DNA from 3 places in the Roseomonas cutis genome. Region 3 is predicted to be linked to each of the others. Evidence: predicted binding sites of a transcription regulator. Region 3 holds the regulator's gene; each other region holds the start of a gene.
What was found. Region 3 encodes LexA, which represses DNA repair genes until DNA is damaged. Its sites were predicted from a motif close to TGTTCTANNTANGTTC; they were not measured.
Positions count from the first base shown of each region.

Region 1: the regulator LexA is predicted to act here: its motif matches at 1,032-1,047, upstream of uvrA (excinuclease ABC subunit UvrA).
Region 2: the regulator LexA is predicted to act here: its motif matches at 939-954, upstream of radA (DNA repair protein RadA).

Region 1 covers NZ_CP087719.1:1,521,508-1,523,767, forward strand. Annotated here, with positions in the region: gene uvrA (excinuclease ABC subunit UvrA) at 1-939, opposite strand, end outside; gene ssb (single-stranded DNA-binding protein) at 1,295-1,849, shown strand; gene gyrA (DNA gyrase subunit A) at 2,015-2,260, shown strand, end outside.
Region 2 covers NZ_CP087719.1:3,116,446-3,118,705, reverse strand. Annotated here, with positions in the region: gene radA (DNA repair protein RadA) at 1-920, opposite strand, end outside; gene LPC08_RS14345 (LysR family transcriptional regulator) at 1,067-1,969, shown strand; gene LPC08_RS14340 (DUF1244 domain-containing protein) at 2,102-2,260, shown strand, end outside.
Region 3 covers NZ_CP087719.1:2,041,658-2,043,917, reverse strand. Annotated here, with positions in the region: gene LPC08_RS09480 (ComEC/Rec2 family competence protein) at 1-905, shown strand, start outside; gene lexA (transcriptional repressor LexA) at 924-1,670, opposite strand; gene LPC08_RS09470 (molybdopterin molybdotransferase MoeA) at 1,798-2,260, opposite strand, start outside.

The DNA.
Region 1 (2,260 bases), 520 kb from region 3:
GCCGCCGGACCAGGGCGCGACGGCGCCTTCCGACAGGGCGCGCAGCTCGTCCGGCACCACCAGCGCGGCGTCGAAGTAGCTCTCCGTCCCCAGCCCGTCGCAGACGGGGCAGGCGCCCTGGGGCGAGTTGAAGGAGAACAGCCGCGGCTCGATCTCCTCGATGGTGAAGCCGCTGACCGGACAGGCGAAGCGGCTGCTGAACACCGTGCGCTCGCCGCCATCCGCGTTCTCGGCATAGGCGACGCCGTCGGCCAGCCCCAGGGCCGTCTCGAAGCTGTCGGCCAGCCGGGTCTGGGCGCCGTCGCGGACGACGATGCGGTCCACCACGACCTCAATGTCGTGCTTCTTCTTCTTGTCGAGGTTCGGCGCCTCCTCGATGCGGACCAGCTCGCCGTTGATCTTGGCGCGCTCGAAGCCGCGGCGCTGCCACTCGGCCAGCTCCTTCTTCCACTCGCCCTTCCGGCCGCGCGCGACGGGGGCCAGGATCAGCAGGCGGGTGCCCTCCGGCATGGCCATCACCCGGTCCACCATCTGGCTGACCGTCTGCGCCTCGATCGGCAGGCCGGTGGCGGGGGAATAGGGCACCCCCACCCGCGCCCAGAGCAGGCGCATGTAGTCCCAGATCTCGGTGACCGTGCCGACCGTGGAGCGGGGGTTGTGGCTGGTCGTCTTCTGCTCGATCGAGATGGCCGGGGAGAGGCCCTCGATGCTGTCCACGTCCGGCTTGCCCATCAGCTGGAGGAACTGCCGGGCGTAGGCCGACAGGCTCTCCACATAGCGCCGCTGCCCCTCGGCATAGATCGTGTCGAAGGCGAGCGAGGACTTGCCCGATCCCGACAGCCCGGTGATGACCGTCAGCGTGTCCTTGGGGATGTCGAGGTCGATCGACTTCAGGTTGTGCTGCCGCGCCCCCCGCACGCGGATGGCCGCGCCCGCCAGGTGCTGGGTCGGGGCCGCGCGGGTCTTCGGGGCAGGGGGGAGGCTGTCGGGCAAGGTCCGGGATGTCCTGATTTTCAGGGTGGCCGCCGGGGCGTTCGCATTGTGTTCCCGGGGTTGTGACACCATATGGGGCTGGCGGGAAGGGGCTTGCCGGGGGGCGGCCCTGGACCGCTCTCTCCGCATGGTTCCGTGGTCGGGTTTCTCCACCGGCCTGTCCATGGGGGGCCTCCCCGGGGGTGGCTAGCGCCGCCCCCGGGGTCTAGGTTGCGCGTTCCCGCCGGCCCTGCCGCGCGGGCGCGTGCGATTCTCCGCGATCCCGGAGAGGTTGCGGTTCCGGAGCGAAGGACAGGGCGGCATGGCCGGTAGCGTCAACAAGGTGATCCTGATCGGGAATCTGGGTCGGGACCCGGAGGTCCGCAACTTCCAGAACGGCGGCAAGGTCGTGAACCTGCGGCTGGCGACCACCGAGACCTACAAGGACCGCGAGGGCAACCGGCAGGAGAAGACCGAGTGGCACTCGGTCGCGATCTTCAACGAGCGGCTGGGCGACGTCGCCGAGAAGTACCTGCGCAAGGGCAGCTCGGTGTATATCGAGGGCAAGCTCGAGACCCGGAAGTGGGCCGACAAGGAAGGCCAGGAGCGCTACACGACCGAGATCGTGCTCCGGAACTTCGGCGGCGAGCTGACCCTGCTGGGCGGCCGCGGCGGCGGGGAGGGGGGTGAGGCCCCCTCCGGTGGCGGCTTCGGCGGCGAGCGCGGCGGCTATGGCGGCGGCGCCCGCTCCGGCGGCGGGGAGCGCGGCGGCTTCGGCGGCGGTTCGGGCGGCGGCGCCTCCCGCCCGGCACGCGGCGGCGGCGGCGGCGGCTGGGACGCGCCGAAGGGCGACCTGGACGACGACATCCCGTTCTGAGCCCCCATCCCGTTCCCCCGGGGACGGCCGGCCTGAACGACTTCTGACTGGAACGAGAGCGTGAGCGAGAGCGACGACGACGGCAGCAGCCCCGGCGAGGAGCCGGGCTCGGGCACGACCCCCGAAGGCACGCTGACGGGGATTCCCGTGGCGCTCGAGGAGGAGATGCGCCGCTCCTACCTCGATTATGCGATGAGCGTGATCGTCTCGCGCGCCCTGCCGGATGCGCGGGACGGGCTGAAGCCCGTGCACCGGCGCATCCTCTTCGCGATGCACGAGGCGGGCTACACGCCGGACAAGCCGCACCGCAAGTCGGCCCGCGTGGTCGGCGACGTGATGGGCGTCTACCACCCGCATGGCGACGCCGCGATCTACGACGCCATGGTCCGCATGGCGCAGCCCTTCTCGATG
Region 2 (2,260 bases), 1.1 Mb from region 3:
ACCAGCACGGGCCGTGTCCCCTCCAGCCCGGCGAAGACGGCCGAGCCGGAGACGTTGCCGCGCCGTTCGGCCAGGAACAGGGCGGAGGGGTTGGGCACCTCCATCAGCCCGCCCTCGGTCATCTCGAAGACGCCGATCTCGTCGGTCGCGCCGAAGCGGTTCTTGGTGGCGCGCAGGATGCGGAACTGGTGGCCGCGGTCGCCTTCGAAGTAGAGCGTGGCGTCGACCATGTGCTCCAGCACGCGCGGCCCGGCCAGCGTGCCCTCCTTGGTCACGTGGCCCACCAGCACCAGGGCGAAGCCGCGCGACTTCGCCACCCGCGACAGCTCGGCGGCGCAGGCCCGCACCTGGGAGACGGTGCCGGGCGCGCTGTCCAGGCTGTCGAGGAAGACGGTCTGGATGGAATCCATCACCACCAGCCCCGCCTCGCGCTCCTCCTCCAGGCTGGCCAGGATGTCGCGCAGCGAGGTGGCGGCGGCGAGGCCCAGCGGCGAGTCCGACACCCCCAGCCGCAGCGCGCGCAGCCGCACCTGCTCCACCGCCTCCTCGCCCGAGACGTAGAGGGTGCGCCGGCCCGCGCCCGCGACCTTCGCCGCCGCCTGGAGCAGCAGGGTGGACTTGCCGATCCCCGGATCGCCGCCGACCAGCACGACGGAGCCTGGGACGAACCCCCCGCCCAGCACCCGGTCCAGTTCCGCGATCGCCGTCACCGTGCGCGCGGGCGGGGCGGAGCGGCCCTTCAGCCCGACGAACTCCACCCGCCGCCCGCCGGCAGTGCGCCCGGCCGGGCCGGGGGCGCGCACCTCCGGCGCCTCCTCGGCGAGGGTGTTCCATTCGCCGCAGCCCTCGCACTTGCCCTGCCACTTCGGGTGGACGGTGCCGCAGCTCTGACAGACGTAGCGGGTGGTGGCCTTGGCCAAGGCGGCGCTCCAGCAGGAGAACAGTCCACGAACATGTAGCGTGCCAGGCTGCCTTGCTGAAGGGGTCCGTTCCGCCGCCTGTCGACGGAAGGGCTTGCCTCCGGCGCCGGCTGGCGTCTTCTCCGGACTGGCGGAGGGGGCGGACCGTGGATCGCGTGCAGGAGATGGCGGTGTTCCGCCGGGTGGTCGAGGCCGGCAGCCTGACGCGCGCGGCGCATTCCCTGGGGATGGGCCAGCCCAACGTCTCCCGCCTGATCAACGCGCTGGAGGCACGGCTGGGCGTCGCGCTGCTGCACCGCTCCACCCGTGGCCTGCAGGCGACCGAGGCGGGGCAGACCTTCTACGAGGAGGCCGGCAGGGCCCTCGCCGCGCTGGAGGAGGCGGAGGAATCGGTCCGCGGCGCCCAGGCGGAGGTGCGCGGCACGCTGCGCGTCGCCGCCCCGCCGCTGTTCTTCCGGGGCCAGGTGATGCACTGGCTGCCGGGCTTCCTGCGCGACCATCCCGCCCTGTCGCTGGAGCTGCTGCCGGGCGAGCATGCGCTGGACATGGTGGCGGAGGGGGTGGACGTCGCCCTGCGCGTCGGGCCGGTCCAGGATGGCTCCCTGGTGGCGCGGCTGCTGGGCCGCTTCGCCGTCGGGCTCTACGCCTCCCCCGCCTATCTCGGACGGCACGGCACCCCGGAGGCACCGGAGGATCTGGCCGGCCACCTCTTCTGCCTGCGCCGCAGCGTCAACGAGGCCAGCCTCACCCTGGAGGACGGCGCGGGCCGGCGCGTCACCGTGCCGCGGCACGGCCGCATCCGGGCCGACGACACGGAGGTGCTGGAGGCGGCCGCGGTGGCGGGGTTCGGCCTGGTCCTGCTGGCGCCCTGGCGGGTGGAGACACAGGTGCAGGCGGGGCTGCTGCATCAGGTCCTGCCGGGCTGGCGGTCGGAGCTGCAGCCGATCCACGCGCTTTGGCCCGCCGCGGGCCGGCTGCCGCGCCGCGCCCGGCTCTTCGTGGACATGCTGGTGCGGCGCTTCGCCGCCGATCCGCGCCTGCACCCTTGACGCCAGCCGGCTGGGCCGGACGGGGCCCGCCTTCCGCCGGGGCGGAGCGGCGGTGGCGTGGCGGGCCCTGGCGCCGGGTGGCGTCCGGGGCCATCTGGGGCGCCGACACGTCATTCCGGGGGACCGAGACCCATGCCCGCACCGCAGCCCGAGGCCCGCATCGACACCGGCGCCGCCGCCGGCCTCACGCCCGAGCAGCGCGAGGCGGTGGAAGCCGCCGCCTTCCGCAAGCTGGTCGCGCATCTGCGCACGCGCACGGACGTGCAGAACATCGACCTGATGAACCTGGCC
Region 3 (2,260 bases):
TGGCGGGGGCGGCGACCACGCCCTTCGGCCTGTACCATTTCGGCCGCCTCCAGCTCTACGGCGTCGCGGCCAACGCGCTGGCGGTGCCCATCACCTCCTTCCTGATCATGCCCGCCGGGCTGGCCGCGGCGCTGCTCATGCCGCTGGGCCTTGAGGGCATGGCGCTGGCACCGATGGGCTGGGGGGTGGAGGCGGTGCTGTGGGTGGCAGGGCAGGTGGCCTCCTGGCCGGGCGCCGTCGCCGCCACGCCGCCGATCCCGGCCTGGGGCCTTGCCGTGCTGGCGCTGGGCCTCTGCTGGCTCTGCCTGTGGCGCGGCGGGGTGCGCTGGCTGGGGGTGCCGCTGCTGGCGGCGGGACTGGCCTCCGGCCTCGCGGCCGATCCCCCCGACCTGCTGGTGTCGCAGGACGGGCGGCTGATCGCCCTGCGCACGGCGGAGGGTGTCTGGCTGGAGCGGGCGAGCGGCGCCAGCAGCTTCACCCGCGACAGCTGGCTGCGCGCCTGGGGGGAGGGGGAGGCGGAACGCCTGCCGCCGGAGGGTGACCTCGCCGGGGGAGCCATCCGCTGCGCCAGCACGGGATGCGTCTTCCGTCCCCGGCCGGACGCCGCCGCCGCCGCCCTGCTGCGCGCACCGACCGCGCGACGCGGGCAGGCGGCGCCACCCGTGGTGGCGGAGGGCTGGTGCGGCCAGGCCAGGGTGCTCGTCTCCGCCGAGCCGATCCGTGGCCGCTGCCGGGAAACCGTGGTCGTGGACCGCTTCAGCGTCTGGCGGAACGGTCCCCATGCGGTCTGGCTGGGTCCGTCCGGGCTGCGGGTGCTGTCCGACCGCGACTGGCGCGGCACCCGCCCCTGGGTGCCCCCGATCCCCACGCCCCGCCCGCGCGAGCCCATGGCCCCGGCGGAGTGAGGGGCGAGCCCGGCGAGGTCAGTACCGGCGCAGCAGCCCGACCAGCCGGCCCTGCACCTTCACCCGGTCCGGGCCGAAGATGCGCGTCTCGTAGCGGGGGTTCGCCGCCTCCAGCGCCACCGAGTTGCCGCGGCGGCGCAGCCGCTTCAGCGTCACCTCCGCATCATCCACCAGCGCTACGACGATGGAGCCGTTGTCGGCCGTGTCGCCGCGGCGGATGATGACCGTGTCCCCGTCCAGGATCCCCGCCTCGACCATCGAATCGCCGGCAACCTCCAGCGCGTAGTGCTCGCCATGGCCCAGCAGCGCCGTCGGCACCTCGATCCCCGTGCCCTGGTCCCGCAGCGCCTCGATCGGCAGGCCCGCGGCGATCCGGCCATAGAGCGGCAGATGGACGGCCGGCGCCTCCACCGGCCGCGTCACGCCCGCGAGGTTCGGCACGAAGTGCCCGCGGATGACGTTCGGCGCGAAGGCGGGGGGCGCCGGGGTAGGCTCGGCCGACGGTGCCGAGGACGGGATCGCGGCCATGGCGGGCTTGGCGGCGGCCAGGTTCTCCGGCAGGCGCACCACCTCCAGCGCGCGGGCCCGGTGGGCGCGCCGCCGCAGGAAGCCCCGTTCCTCGAGCGCGGTGATCAGCCGGTGGATGCCGGACTTGGAGCGGAGGTTCAGCGCCTCCTTCATCTCCTCGAAGGAAGGCGAGAACCCCGTCTGCCGCAGATGACGGTCGATGAAGACCAGCAGCTCGTGCTGCTTGCGCGTCAGCATAGGGAAAATCCTCCGGCGGACTCGCCGGCGAACAAACCGGCAACCCGCCGGCATGTTCTAGATAGGTTCCAATGGGATGGTCAAGCTTGTCCCCGGAATCCACAGGTCCGGTGGCCGGAACGGCGCGTCAGAGGCCCAGCGGCGCCAGCTCGATGATCTCGACCGGCGTGCCGGCCGGGGCGGCCGGCGCGAACGGGGCACGGATCAGCAGGGCATCCGCCCCGGCCAGCAGCCGCAGCATGGAACTGTCCTGCCGTGGGAAGGGCATGGCGACGGGCACCCCGCCCTCGCCGGGGGCGCAACGGGCGCGGAGGTAGTCCTGGCGCCGGTCGTTCGCGGCCAGATCCGCCCCGGCGCGCGCCGGCCGGCTGGGCGTGGGTCCGGCCGGCAGGCCCGCGAGCCGCGCCAGCGCGGGCAGCAGGAACAGCACGCCGCAGACCAGTGCGGAGACGGGGTTTCCCGGCAGGCCCAGCAACGGCACGCCACGCAGCCGGCCCCAGATCAGCGGCTTGCCCGGCCGCATGGCGATCCGCCAGAAGCCGAGCTCGAACCCCTCGGGCCCCAGCGCCGACTGCACCAGGTCGTGGTCG